Regions from separate parts of the Janthinobacterium sp. SUN120 genome, predicted to be linked through region 1. Evidence: predicted binding sites of a transcription regulator. Region 1 holds the regulator's gene; each other region holds the start of a gene.

Region 1 (4,532 bases):
TCAGCTGCTTGCTGATGGCCAGGCCCAGGCCCGTGCCGCCGAAGCGCCGCGTGATGCTCTGGTCGCCCTGGGAAAATGCGGCAAACAGCTGCTGTTGCTGCAGTTCCGTCATGCCGATGCCCGTGTCGCGCACTTCGAAGCGCAGCCAGGCGCGGCCGTTTTCGTTCTCGGCCAGGCTGACGGCCACCACCACTTCGCCGCTCTCCGTGAACTTGATGGCGTTGCCGGCCAGGTTGACGAGGATTTGCTGCAGGCGCTGGGCGTCGCCCACGAGGCGCCGCGGCACGTCGGGCTCGACGGCGATGGCCAGTTCCAGCTCCTTTTCGCCCGCATTCATCGTCATCGTCGTGGCCAGGGTATTCATGACTTCATCGAGGTCGAATTCGACGGGCGACAACTCCATGCGCCGCGCCTCGATCTTCGAATAGTCGAGCACGTCATTGAGGATGCCCAGCAGCGACTGGCCCGCCACTCTGACCATGGTCAGATACTTGCGTTGTTCCGTGTCGAGCCTGGTATTGCCCAGCAAATACACCATGCCCAGTACGGCATTGAGGGGCGTGCGGATTTCATGGCTCATGTTGGCCACGAAATCGCTCTTCGCGCGGTTGGCCGCCTCGGCCCGGTCGCGTTCCTGTTCCAGCTCCGCCGCGCGCGATTCGAGTTCCTGCTGCAGGCGGTCGCGTTCGCTCATCAGGCCGTTGAACGCTTCCGTCAGTTCGCCGATCTCGTCGCGCTGCTGCACCGGCACGGGCGTGAAGCGGCTGCCGCTGGTGCGCAGGGCTTGCAGGGTGTCGCGCAGGCGCACCAGCGGCGACAGCAGGCGCACGGTGACCCAGCCCAGAACAAAGGCGGCCAGCAGCGAGGCGAGGATGCTCCACAGCACCAATCGGTACAGCACGCCATCGAACGGTTCGAAGGCATCCTCGACGGGGAGCGAGGCGGCCAGCAGCCAGTTCACGGATTTCAGGCGCTTGAAGCTGTTGACGGCCGTGATGCCGCGGCTGTTGGTGCTGACCATGCTGCCTTCGCCATCTTCCTTCAGCAACTGGGTCGTCGTCAGGTTGGCGTTCGGCTTGCGCGGTTGCAGCAAGCGGCTGGTATCGGGGTGCAGCACGTAGCGCGGCACGGCGCCGCGCGTGAGAATGAAGTAATAGCCGTTCTTGCCGATCTTTTCCGAGCGCAGGCGCCCCAGCAGATTGTCCTTGTACAGGCGCAGCACGCCGATCACTACGCCGGCCACCTGGCCATCGGCGGCCAGCACGGGCGCCACCATCTGCACGATGGGCATGCCGCTCGACTTGCCCAGCATCGGTTCGGTGATCATGGGCTGGCGCGTGCGCAGGACGGTCTGGAAATACTCGCGCTCGGCGACGTTGATGCCGGCGCGCCCCGCCACTTCCGGCATGTCGGCCACGACGGCGCCATGCGCGTCGAGCACCAGCACGTCATCGAACAGCACCAGCATCGAGCGGCGCGAATAGTATTCGCGCAATTGGGCGGGCCGGGCGATCAATTCCGGCGGCTGCTGTCGGGCCGTCAGGGTGACGATCTGCAGCAGCATGCCCAGCTTGTCGTCGAGCTCGGCAGCGGTGCGGGTGATCAGGGACGATTGCTGGCTCAGCAGTACTCGGGTGAAGTCGTCGCGCATGTGCTGCACCTGGATCATGGTGACCAGCGCGATCATGGCGATCGAGGTCAGGCTGGTGGCCAGCGCGACTTTTGCTTTAATGCCGAGAGGCTTCATGATTTCCTTTTCAGTACCGGGCGGCACAGGCGGCAGATAATGCTGTCAGGAATTTTCCTATCAATGCCCCAGCTTGGCAAGCGCCGCCGCGCAAATTGCCCGCCCCGTACGGGCTTTTGACGATGTTGCCATATAATTAAAGGCTGGACGTCGTTTATTCGCCGAATTTACGGTGAAATTGGTATACGGCAACCCTGTATGCGGCTGTATGCAGTAAACTTGTTGTTGCATTTTCTAAAAGGTACCGACATGACTGAAGCGCTACTCACTCCAACCTTGCCCACCGTGAACGTGGAGGCGTTGCGTGCGCGATGCTCGACCTGCAGCATGCATCAATTGTGCCTGCCGATGGGCCTCGATGTGGGCGACATGGACAGGCTGGACCAGATCATCGGCCGCCGCCGCAAGATTGTGCGCGGCGCCTCGCTGTTCCGTATCGGCGACTCGTTCCAGAACCTGTATGCGATCCGCCTGGGGCATTTCAAGACGTACCAGATCAATCCGGGCGGCGAAGAGCAGGTGACGGGCTTCCAGATGGCGGGCGAACTGCTGGGCATGGACGCCATCAGCGCCGACCGCCACCACTGTAATGCGGTGGCGCTGGAAGACAGCGAAGTGTGTGAAATCCCGTTTTCCAGCCTGGAACAATTGCTGGGCAATATGCCGACCCTGCTGCGCCATTTCCACCGCATGATGAGCCAGGAAATCACGCGCGAGCAAAGCGTCATGCTGTTGCTGGGCAATATGCAGGCGACGCAGCGCTTTGCCGCCTTCATCGTCAACCTGGCGTCGCGCTATGAAGCGCGCGGCTATTCGGGCAGCAATTTCCAGCTGCGCATGTCGCGCGAGGAAATCGGCAACTACCTGGGCCTGACCATCGAGAGCGTCAGCCGCCTGCTGTCGAAGTTCAAGAAGGAAGGCTGGCTGCGCGTCTCGAACCGGGAAATTGAAATCCTGCAGCCGGCGAAACTGAAGGCGATTACGGCCGGCACGGACACCTGCAAATAACAGCACCGTCAAAACCTGCTGCGCGTCGCGCTTTGCGGCCTGCGATGCTCGCTGTGCTATAGCACAGCTGCGCTTCTCAACCACAAATCACTGCCGCTCGCTACGGTTTTCCCAGCGCTGTACGTTATAGCTCTTCATCCGCATGCAGCGCGATGCTGCGCTGCAGGGGCCAGGTCCAGATGCCGGACAGGCGCCACTCGCGTTTGTCGTTTTCCACCAGCACTTGCCAGCGGCTGCGCTCGAGCATCGGCAGCGCCACGGAAAAATTGCCGGCCGCATCGGGTTGCACCAGCACCTTGATATCCTTTTCCGGCAGGGTCGCATGCGCCAGGTGCAGCTGCAAAGGCGCCTGATAGGCCTTGCCGAAGCTGTGCACGGAACCGGTCAGGCGCGCTTGCGCCACGTCATACGACAGGCGCGTATCCATCGCCAGGTCGCTGGCGATCGTGTCGCGCTTCAAATCCTGGTTGATCGCCTTGCCCTGCTTGTAATAATCGCCCACCACCAGCGCATCGGGCTGCGTAAACGCGATATAGCCCATGAAGCTGCCGACGACCACGGACAGGCCGGGGCCGATCATCAGCAGCCATGGCCAGCGATGCTTGTACCACGGTGCAACGGGTGCTTGCAGTTTCAGACTGTCGGACATGGTGTTTCTCCTGTGTAATCAGCCAGTCCCCGCATGGGGACCGGCCTTCCTGCAACTTCGTGGCGGCGGCGAGGGCACCCGGTCCCCGTCCGCCTTTCCTTGTTAACGTGGCACGATGAATACCGCGCTTTCACGCACATGCAGCGATGGGTCGTCCAGCGATTGCAATTCGATCGCAATCTTGTTCGAGCCCTTCTCTCCCACGCCGTGCGGCACGCGCAGGCGGATCGGCCAACCCAGCGTTTCCGTCGGCTGCAAGGTCACTTCTTCGCGCGTCAGCAAGGTCAGGCCCGGCAAGCCGGAAGCGCTGATTTTGAAATGCTGGCTTTGCTCCGACGTGTTCATGATCTGCAGGCGGTAGACGTTTTCGATCATGCCGTCTTCCACTTCGCGTCCCATGGAACCGCGGTCGCGGATCACGTCCATTTTCAGGGGCGTGCGCAGGGCCAGCGAAGTACACACGGCGATGATGATCAGGGCCAGGATGGAAGTGTAGATCAAGACGCGCGGGCGCATGGCGCGCTGGCGTATCTGCTTCGAATTGAAGTTGTTTTCCATCGCATGGTCGGTACTGTAGCGTACCAGTCCCCGTGGCCGGTCGACCTTGTCCATCACGCTGTTGCAGGCATCGACGCAAGCGGCGCAACCGATGCATTCATACTGCAGGCCGTTACGGATATCGATGCCGGTCGGACACACCTGCACGCACAGGGTACAGTCGATGCAATCGCCCAGCTTGTCGTTGTTGCCGGCCTTCTTGCTCATGGCGCCACGTGGTTCGCCGCGCTTGGCATCGTAGGTGATGATCAGGGTATCCTGGTCGAACATGGCGCTCTGGAAGCGCGCGTAGGGGCACATGTATTTGCACACTTGCTCGCGCAGCCAGCCCGCGTTGCCGTAGGTTGCCAGGCTGTAGAACAAGACCCAGAACCATTCCCAGGGACCGAAATTGAGCGTGGTCACCGACTGCGCCAGTTCCTTGATCGGCGTGAAGTAGCCGACAAAGGTAAAGCCCGTCCACAGGGCGATGGCGCCCCATACCAGGTGCTTGGCCGTCTTCTTGAACGCCTTGCGCACGGAGGGGCCCTGCTTGTCGAGGGCCATGCGTGCGCTGCGCGTGCCCTCGAT
Region 2 (4,532 bases), on a different contig from region 1:
TCCAGGTACGCCTGGTAGCTGTGCAGGGACAGCGCCTGCAGCCGTGGCTGCAAGCGCCGTTCCAGCAAGACGCTCTTGCGCGCCGTCATGGCGATGCCCGTGTGCTGGCGCACCAGCGCGATCAGGGTCATCAGCACCTCGGGCGTCAAGGTGGCCGCGTGGCTCATGGCCTACACCACGAAGCCGGAGACAGTCTGGTTCAGGCTGCCTGCGCGCTCGTTCAAGCCATCCGTCGAGCGGGCGATGCTGTCGCAGTTGGCGGCCGACTTTTCCGTTTCCTCGGCAATGTACTGGATCGCCGTGGACACTTCGCGCGCCGTCAGCAGCTGCTCGTTGGCCGCCTTCGAGATATCCGAGATGGCCAGGGTGGTCTTCGCCACGCCCGAGACGATCTTGTCGAAGGCGTCGCTGGCCTGGCGGGAGATTTCGCTGCCCGTCGAGACGCGCTTGACGGATTCGTTGATCAGCTTGGAAATTTCCTTGGTCGCCTGCGAAGAGCGCTCGGCCAGCTTGCGCACCTCGTCGGCGACGACGGAAAAGCCCAGGCCGTGCTCGCCCGCGCGGGCCGCCTCGATGGCCGCATTGAAGGCCAGCATGTTGGTCTGGTTGGCGATTTCGCTGATCACCTTGACGATTTCGCCGATGTCTTCCGACGAGCGGTTGATCAAGTCCATCGCCTCGATCGACTTGGCGACGGCGCGCGCGCCCGCTTCCGCTTCCTGCTGCGTGGCTTTCGCCAGGTAATCGGCGTTCGAGGTGTTTTCCGCGATGGAATTGATGGAAAAGGTCAGGCCGTCGATGGAGGCGTTCATTTCTTCCACCGTGGCGCCCAGCGCCTGCGTGCCCACGGCCACGCCCGTGGCCCGTTCGGCGATCGCGTGCGAGGCGTCGGCAAAGCCGTTCGCCGCCGACACCACGTTGCCGATCACGCCGCGCAAGTCGATGATCATCTTGCTGATGCCGCCGGCCAGCAGGTCGATCGGCTCGTCGCCCTCGGGCACGATATTGCAGGTCAGGTCGCCTTGCGCCGCGCGCGCCACCGATTCGAGCAGGGCATTGACCTTGCGGCTGTCGTTGGCGGCCTTGGACTGGATGCTGTTTTCCAGGTTCACCTGTTCGCTGATGTCGATGGCGAACTTGACCACCTTATACGGCTTGCCGTTCAGGTCCAGGATGGGGTTGTAGGTGGCCTGTATCCACACCACCTTGCCATGGTTGCCCAGGCGCTTGTAGCGGCCCGCGTCGAATTCGCCGCGGTTGAGCTTTTGCCAGAATTTCTTGTACTCGGCGCTGCTCGCATACTCGGGCTCGCAGAACATGCGGTGGTGCTCGCCCTTGATATCGCTCAAGTCATAGTCCATGACGGCGAGGAAATTGTCGTTCGCGTCCAGCACATTGCCCTGCATGTCGAATTCGATCACGGCCTGCGCCTTGCCGATGGCGCTGACCTTGCCTTCGTATTCGGCATTTCGCTTTTTCAGGGCCGTGACGTCGCTGGCGAACTTGACCACCTTGAAGGGCCGGCCTTCCGTATCGAAAATGGGGTTGTACGAGGCGTTGAGCCAGATTTCGCGGCCGTCCTTGGTGAGGCGCTTGTATTCGCCCGCGTCGAACTGGCCTTGCCCCAGCTTGTGCCAGAACTGCGCATAGTCGTCGCTGTTGGCGTAGTCGGGCAGGCAAAACATGCGGTGATGCTTGCCCTTGATCTCGTCGAGCGTGTAGCCGACGGACTTGAGGAAATTGTCGTTGGCGTCGAGGATGGTGCCGTCGAGCCGGAATTCGATCACGGCCTGGGCCTTGCTGATGGCGTCGATCTTGCCTTCGTAATCGGCGTTGCGGCGCTTGGTGGCCGTGATGTCGGTGGCAAACTTGATGACTTTATACGGCTTGCCGTCCGCGTCGAGGATGGGGTTGTAGGATGCGTTGATCCACACTTCGCGCCCATCCTTGGCGCGGCGCTTGTATTCGCCATGGTCGAACTCGCCGCGTCCCAGCTTGGCCCAGAAGTTACTGTATTCATCCGTCTTGACATACTCGGGGTCGCAGAAGATGGCATGGTGCTTGCCTTGCACTTCCGCCAGGGTATAGCCGACGACGCGCAGGAAATTGTCGTTCGCATGCAGGATGGTGCCGTCGAGTTCGAATTCGATCACGGCCTGGACACGGTTCAATGCAGTATTTATCGCTTGTAAGTCCAGATCCTGGGAGTGGCTGACATGGCTGGCTGCGTCCATAGTATTTCCTTCGGGGTGAGAAGAGGAATGGGAACGATAATGCCGCTGCTATTACTTTTACTGCTATCCATAAAAGGCAGCAATGTTATTGCCGCGGTCGAAATCTGGTGATAATCGGTGAGAATGTGCGCGCAGAACGGCCGCCAGTGTTTTTCCTGCGGTATGCCTTATTGTAGATAAATTGTAGAGTATTGATTTGTATCAACAATTTTATTATTCCCCAGCATCTGGCGAAAAACAAGGGGCGGGAATAAATAATGTAAAAACTGTCGCAATTGGCCCATGCCGGCATATAACAAACGCATTTCCTTGCATAATAAAACGGCGTTATTATTATTGTGCTTTTATTATTTAAATGAATATCCAAGTGATAGCTTCTACTGAAACTTGCTGCATGCAGCAGAATCTTTCCGCAAATGATGTTGTACCATGGCGTACCATGCTGGCGCCTGCGCGCGCACGACAAAAATAATACGAGCGTTCTTTTATGCGGTATAGTGCAGCTTCATCCCTTGCAACCACCTCATCGCCAAGCAAAAACCTATAGACCAACAAGGAAGAGACATGAGTGCTGAATATCAAGTGAACGGCGCCGTTGCCGTCATTACCCTGGCCAACCCGCCCGTCAACGGCCTGGGCCTGGCGACGCGTACGGCCGCCGTGGCCGGCATCCGCCAGGCGCTGGCGGACGACGCCGTCAAAGCCATCGTCATCACGGGCGCCGGCAAGGCCTTTTCGGGCGGCGCCGATATCAAGGAATTCAATTCGCCCAAGGCGCTCACGGAACCAACGCTGCACACCTTGATCAACGTCGTCGAGCAATCGACCAAGCCTGTAGTGGCGGCCATCCACAGTGTCTGCATGGGCGGCGGCCTGGAGCTGGCGCTGGGCTGCAACTACCGCGTGGCAGCGCCTGGCGCGCAGATGGCCTTGCCTGAAGTTAAACTCGGCATCTTGCCGGGCGCGGGCGGCACGCAGCGCCTGCCGCGCGTGCTGGGCCTGGAAATGGCCTTGAACATGATCGTCTCGGGCACGCCCGTGGCGTCCGAAAAACTGGCCGGCACGGCCCTGTTCGACGAAGTCATCGCGCCCGGCGCGGACTTGCTGGCCGCCGCCGTGGCCTTCGCCACGAAAGTGGGCGACGTGCGCCCGCTGCCGAAAGTGCGCGAGCGCAAGGTCGATTACCCGAACCACGAAGCGTTCCTGCAATTTTCGCGCAATACCGTGAAAGCCATGTCCGGCCCGTTCCCCGCACCGCTGAAATGCGTCGATGCCGTGGCGGCCGCCGTGACGATGAAGTTCGACGAGGGCTTGAAGTACGAGCGCGAACTGTTCATGCAGCTGGTGCAGTCGCCGGAATCGAAAGCCCTGCGCCACGCCTTCTTTGCCGAGAGGATCGCCAGCAAGGTGCCCGACGTGCCGGCCGACACGCCCGTGCGCGCCATCGCCAGCGCGGCGATTGTCGGCGCCGGCACCATGGGCGGCGGCATCGCCATGAATTTCGCCAACGCGGGCATCCCCGTGACCTTGCTGGAAACGAAGCAGGAAGCGCTGGACAAGGGCCTGGCCACCATCCGCAAGAATTATGAAAACACGGTCAAGAAGGGCAAATTGACGCAGGACAAGGCCGAGCAGCGCATCGCCTTGGTCAGCGGCACGTTGGCGTATGCGGATATCGCGCAGGCGGACATCGTCATCGAAGCCGTCTTCGAAGAGCTGGGCGTGAAGGAAACCGTGTTCAGGCAGCTCGACGCCGTCATGAAGCCGGGCGCCATCCTCGCCTCGAACACCTCGACCCTGGACCTGGACAAGATCGCCGCGTTCACCCAGCGCCCGCAGGACGTGGTCGGCACGCATTTCTTCAGCCCGGCGAACGTCATGAAACTGCTGGAAATCGTCCGTGGCAAGGAAACGGGCAAGGATGTGCTGGCCACGGCGCTGGCGCTGTCGAAAAAGCTGAAAAAGACGGGCGTCGTTTCCGGCGTGTGCGACGGTTTCATCGGCAACCGCATGATCGAGCAATACAGCCGCCAAGCCGGTTTCCTGCTGGAAGAAGGCTGCCTGCCCGAGCAGGTCGACAAGGCCGTCGAGAAATTCGGCTTTGCCATGGGCCCGTTCCGCATGGGCGACCTGGCCGGCAACGACATCGGCTGGGCCATCCGCAAGCGCCGCTACGTGGAAAAACCGGAAGTGACGTATTCGAAGACGGCCGACCTGCTGTGCGAACTGGGGCGCTATGGCCAGAAGACGGGCGCCGGCTGGTACGACTACAAGCCGGGCGACCGCAAGGCGTACGCC
Region 3 (4,532 bases), on a different contig from region 1:
GCTGGCGCTGGAACTGGGCGAGATCGTCAGCCGTGCGCTGATGGCCAATCCCCTGTTCTTTTCCGCCGTGCTGCCGCTGCGCATCCTGCCGCCGTTCTTCAACAGCTATGCGGGCGGCGAGCACTATGGCCTGCATATCGACGGCGCCATCCGCACGCCGAAAAACGGCATGCAATCGATGCGCGCCGACGTCTCGTCGACCGTGTTTTTGAGCGAGCCGGACGAGTACGAAGGCGGCGAGCTGGTGGTGGTCGACGCGTATGGCACGCATGAAGTGAAATTGCCGGCCGGCGACGTGATCGTGTATCCGTCGAGCAGCGTGCATCAGGTGCTGCCCGTCACCAGCGGCGAGCGCATCTGCTCCTTCCTGTGGACGCAAAGCATGGTGCGCGAGGATTGGAAGCGCAGCATGCTGTTTGAGCTCGATCAAAACATCCAGAGCGTGCGCGGAGAACACGGCGATTCGCCGGCGACGGTGGGCTTGACGGGGCATTATCACAATCTGCTCAGGATGTGGGCGGAGATGTAGCGCGCAAAAAAAAGTCTGCCTGGCCCGGGGATGTAGGCTGGCAGACTGAAACAAGCAGTTGCTTGACTGGTACAGAAAACAGGGCGCAAAAAAGCAAGCAGGGCACAGGGTGCGGTGCTTGCGGGCTGGCAGCGGCGCAAGGGCCGCCGGAAGGCTAGCTCAGTTGGAAGGTCAGCGGTACTAACACGTACACGGGAACAGGCTTGCCGTTCTCGATCATCGGCTTGAACAGCGCGCGCTGGGCGGCTTGGCGGCCCGCTTCATCGAGGTTGCCGTAGCCGGTCGATTTATGAATCAGGATTTGCTCGGGCAAGCCCTTTTCATTGATCAGGATGCGCAACACCACGGTGCCGCTTTCGCCCAGGCGGCGCGACAGATTCGGGTAGATCAGTTGCGGCGCCTTGATGTATTCGACGCTGCTGACGGTGCGCGGCGTCGACGGTGCCGGTGGCGTCGGCGACGGTGTCGATGGCGCTGTCGGCGCGGCGGTGGCAACCGGTGCCGCTTCGGCGCGCGTCGGCTGCGGCGGCGTGATCGTCGGTTCGCTCGGCGCTACGGCGATCAGCGGCAGCGGCGGGATCACGGCGCGCGGCACGGGGGCGCTCAATTCCACGGTTTTCGGTACGGACGGTGCCGGCGGCTTGGGCGGCGCCGGCGGGGCGATGATGCTGATGGTGGTAATGGTCGGCATGGCCGCCGTGACCACACGGCTCAGCAGGCCGCTCTGGATGGCGTAAAAGCCGGCGATGTGCAGGACGACGATGGCCATCAGCGGCGCGAATTTGTTGCGCTTCTTGTCGAAGTCGGCAAATTGCTGCACGGCCTGCACCGTTACGGGCGGGGGCATCATCGTCATGGCGTTCATCGCTTTCTTTAGTTTGTCAGTACAGCTCGCATCAATACGGTTTCTTGCAGCGCCGCGGTGGCGTTCAGGTGATCGTTCAGCACTTCCCGCGCGCAGGTGTGGCATTTGCCGCAGCAGGTGGCCACGCCCAGGTCGCGGCGCAGTTCGGCCATGCTGGACAGGCCAAGATCGACGGCTTGACGGATTTCACGATCAGATATGTTGTTGCAGACACATACAATCATTGATACACCTTCTGGCTGGAGGATGAACAGACACTAGTGCTGGAAAGCATTGTTGCTAGTGTTTTAATGAGAATCATTATCATTACGTTTCATTGTCGCGCAAAGCGGGGGACAATGCAAGTGATTTTGATCAAGTGTGCGGCAATTGGCGGCCTGGCGCCGCAGCTTCACAGGCCATGTTTCCGAATGACGCAGCCCTTGATGGGGGCGGCTCTCCGGGCTAAATAAAAACTATTCGCATTCATGTTTATAATGCTGGTATTGTCTCGGACGGTCACCGTCTGGACAGATTGAATGGCCGCTTGTCGGTAATGCGCAACAGTTGCGTTTTACGTCACAAACCTGGAACCGGTGCAAGGCGCCTTGCGCCGTCGCCGGTATCAGGTGTTCTTAATTTGAACGGAATTTGCTCATGACTCTAGTTCCACCCATGATGACGCTCGATGCGCTGGCAGTCGGCCAGAGCGGCACGGTGTTGCATATCACGCCCCACACGGCAGGACAGACGGAGGACGGCGTCGACCTGGCCCGCCGCCTGATGGAGCTGGGGTTCGTTCCCGGCGAACGAATCCGCATGCTCAAGCGCGGCATTCCCGGCGGCGATCCGCTGGCCATCAAGGTCGGCAATGCCACGTTCGCACTGCGCCGCTTCGAAGCGGCGCTGATTACGATTCAACCGCTGCTTCAACCGGAATGACCATGGGTGCTGTCGAAACTATCGTGGATGCAGGCGTGCACAAGCCGCCGCATCAGCCACAAATTGCCTTGCTGGGCAATCCGAACTGCGGCAAGACCGCCCTGTTCAACCGTTTGACGGGCGCGCGCCAGAAAGTGGCGAACTACGCCGGCGTGACCATCGAGCGCAAGGAAGGCCATTTCACCTCGCCAGCCGGCAAGCCCGTGCGCCTGCTCGACCTGCCGGGCGCCTACAGCCTGTCGGCCACCACGCCCGATGAAGCCATCACGCGCGACGTGGTGGGCGGCTTGCGCCGCGGCGACCCGCGTCCGGACGCCATCATCTGCGTCGTCGACGCCACCAACCTGCGCCTGAATCTGCGCCTGGTGCTGGAAGTCAAGCGCCTGGGCCTGCCCATGCTGCTGGCGCTGAACATGACGGACGTGGCGCGCAAGCGCGGCATGCTGATCGACACGGTGAAACTGTCGCAGGAACTGGGCATGCCCGTGGTGGAAACCGTGGCGGTGCAGCACGATGGCGAAAAAGCCTTGCTGAACGCCATCGACGCCATGCTGCCGCTGCCGGCAGTGGAAGCGAAACCGCTGGCGGCCATCGATGCCGTCACCGTCGAAGAAACCCAGCGCGAAGTGCGCCGCATCCTGTCCGCCGTCAGCAATGACACGAGCGACAAGGGCAACCTGACGGAAAAGATCGACGACGTGGTGCTGCACCCCGTGTTCGGTCCCATCATCCTGGCCGTGCTGATGTTCCTGATCTTCCAGGCCGTGTTTGCCTGGGCCGCCACGCCGATGGAAATGATCACCGATGGCGTGGGCCACCTGGGCGCCGTGCTGACGGCGAACATGCCAGACGGTCACCTGAAAAGCTTGCTGGTGGAAGGCATCATCGGCGGCGTCGGCAGCGTGCTGGTGTTCCTGCCGCAGATCCTGATCCTGTTCTTCTTCATCCTGAGCCTGGAAGACTGCGGCTACCTGCCGCGCGCCGCCTTCCTGCTGGACCGCCTGATGGGCGGCGTGGGCTTGTCCGGCCGCGCCTTCATCCCGCTGCTGTCGAGCTTTGCCTGCGCCATTCCCGGCGTGATGGCGGCGCGCACCATCCAGAATCCGCGCGACCGCCTGGTCACCATCATGATCGCGCCGCTGATGACGTGCTCGGCGCGCCTGCCCGTGTATGCGCTGATCATCGCCGCCTTCATCCCGGAACGCCAGGTATGGGGCTATCTGAGCCTGCAAGGCCTAGTACTGTTCGTGCTGTACTTCGCCGGCATCATCTCGGCCATGGCCGTGGCCTGGGTCATGAAGCGCGGCATGGGCGTGCGCGGCAACCAGCCGCTGATGCTGGAATTGCCCGCCTATCACTGGCCGCACCTGCGCAACCTGGCCGTCAGCCTGTGGGAGCGCGCGAAGATCTTCCTGACGCGCGTCGGTACCATCATCCTGAGCCTGATGATCATCCTGTGGTTCCTCAGCACCTTCCCCGGCGCGCCGGATAACGCCATCCATCCGCCGATCTACTACAGCCTGGCCGGCATCCTGGGCCGCGGCCTGGAAGTGATCTTCGCGCCCATCGGCTTCAACTGGCAGATCTGCATCGCGCTGGTGCCGGGCATGGCGGCGCGCGAAGTGGCCGTCGGAGCCCTGGGTACCGTGTATGCGCTGTCGCAGACGGGCGATGCGCTGGCCACCACCCTGGAGCCGCTGATCGCCCATTCGTGGTCGCTGGCGACCGCGCTGTCCTTGCTGGCCTGGTATGTGTTCGCGCCGCAGTGCCTGTCGACGCTTTCCGTGGTCAAGCGCGAGACGGGCGGCTGGCGCTATCCGCTGCTGATGGCCGGCTACATGTTTGCCCTGGCGTATGCCGCCTCGTTCATCACGTACCGTGTCGCCCTGATGCTGGGCGCTTAGGAGAAAACCATGTGGCAAACCCTCATCGTCGCCCTGATCGTCGCAGCCGCGCTGCTGCATTTTTCGACCAAGTACCTGCCGGCGGGCGTGCGCCGCGCCATCGTGCGGGGCCTCGTGCGCTGCGGCCTCGATGAGGCGAAGATGTCGACCTTCTTCAAGGTGGCGCCGGGCTGCGGTAGCGGTTGCGGTTCCTGCGGCTCGTGCGACAGCCCGCCGCCGCCGTCAAGCACGCCGCCAGCCGATGGCAGCAGCAAGCGCGTGATCCTGATGCAGGTGCAGCGCCAGGACTGATGTACGTCTAGCCACGGGCGCG

What was found. Region 1 encodes FNR, which switches genes on or off when oxygen is low (the NO sensors DNR and NnrR bind a similar motif). Its sites were predicted from a motif close to TTGATNNNNATCAA; they were not measured.
Region 2: the regulator FNR is predicted to act here: its motif matches at 2,426-2,439, upstream of O0879_RS03730 (PAS domain-containing methyl-accepting chemotaxis protein).
Region 3: the regulator FNR is predicted to act here: its motif matches at 1,739-1,752, upstream of O0879_RS17625 (FeoA family protein).

The regions. Positions count from the first base shown of each region.
Region 1 covers NZ_JAPUBW010000004.1:366,108-370,639, forward strand. Annotated here, with positions in the region: gene O0879_RS22235 (response regulator) at 1-1,747, opposite strand, end outside; gene fnr (fumarate/nitrate reduction transcriptional regulator Fnr) at 1,997-2,755, shown strand; gene O0879_RS22245 (FixH family protein) at 2,880-3,404, opposite strand; gene ccoG (cytochrome c oxidase accessory protein CcoG) at 3,507-4,532, opposite strand, start outside.
Region 2 covers NZ_JAPUBW010000001.1:838,769-843,300, forward strand. Annotated here, with positions in the region: gene O0879_RS03725 (protein-glutamate O-methyltransferase CheR) at 1-167, opposite strand, end outside; gene O0879_RS03730 (PAS domain-containing methyl-accepting chemotaxis protein) at 171-2,171, opposite strand; gene O0879_RS03735 (3-hydroxyacyl-CoA dehydrogenase NAD-binding domain-containing protein) at 2,799-4,532, shown strand, end outside.
Region 3 covers NZ_JAPUBW010000002.1:1,752,550-1,757,081, reverse strand. Annotated here, with positions in the region: gene O0879_RS17640 (Fe2+-dependent dioxygenase) at 1-529, shown strand, start outside; gene O0879_RS17635 (energy transducer TonB) at 684-1,385, opposite strand; gene O0879_RS17630 ((2Fe-2S)-binding protein) at 1,403-1,618, opposite strand; gene O0879_RS17625 (FeoA family protein) at 2,031-2,315, shown strand; gene O0879_RS17620 (ferrous iron transporter B) at 2,318-4,219, shown strand; gene O0879_RS17615 (hypothetical protein) at 4,229-4,510, shown strand.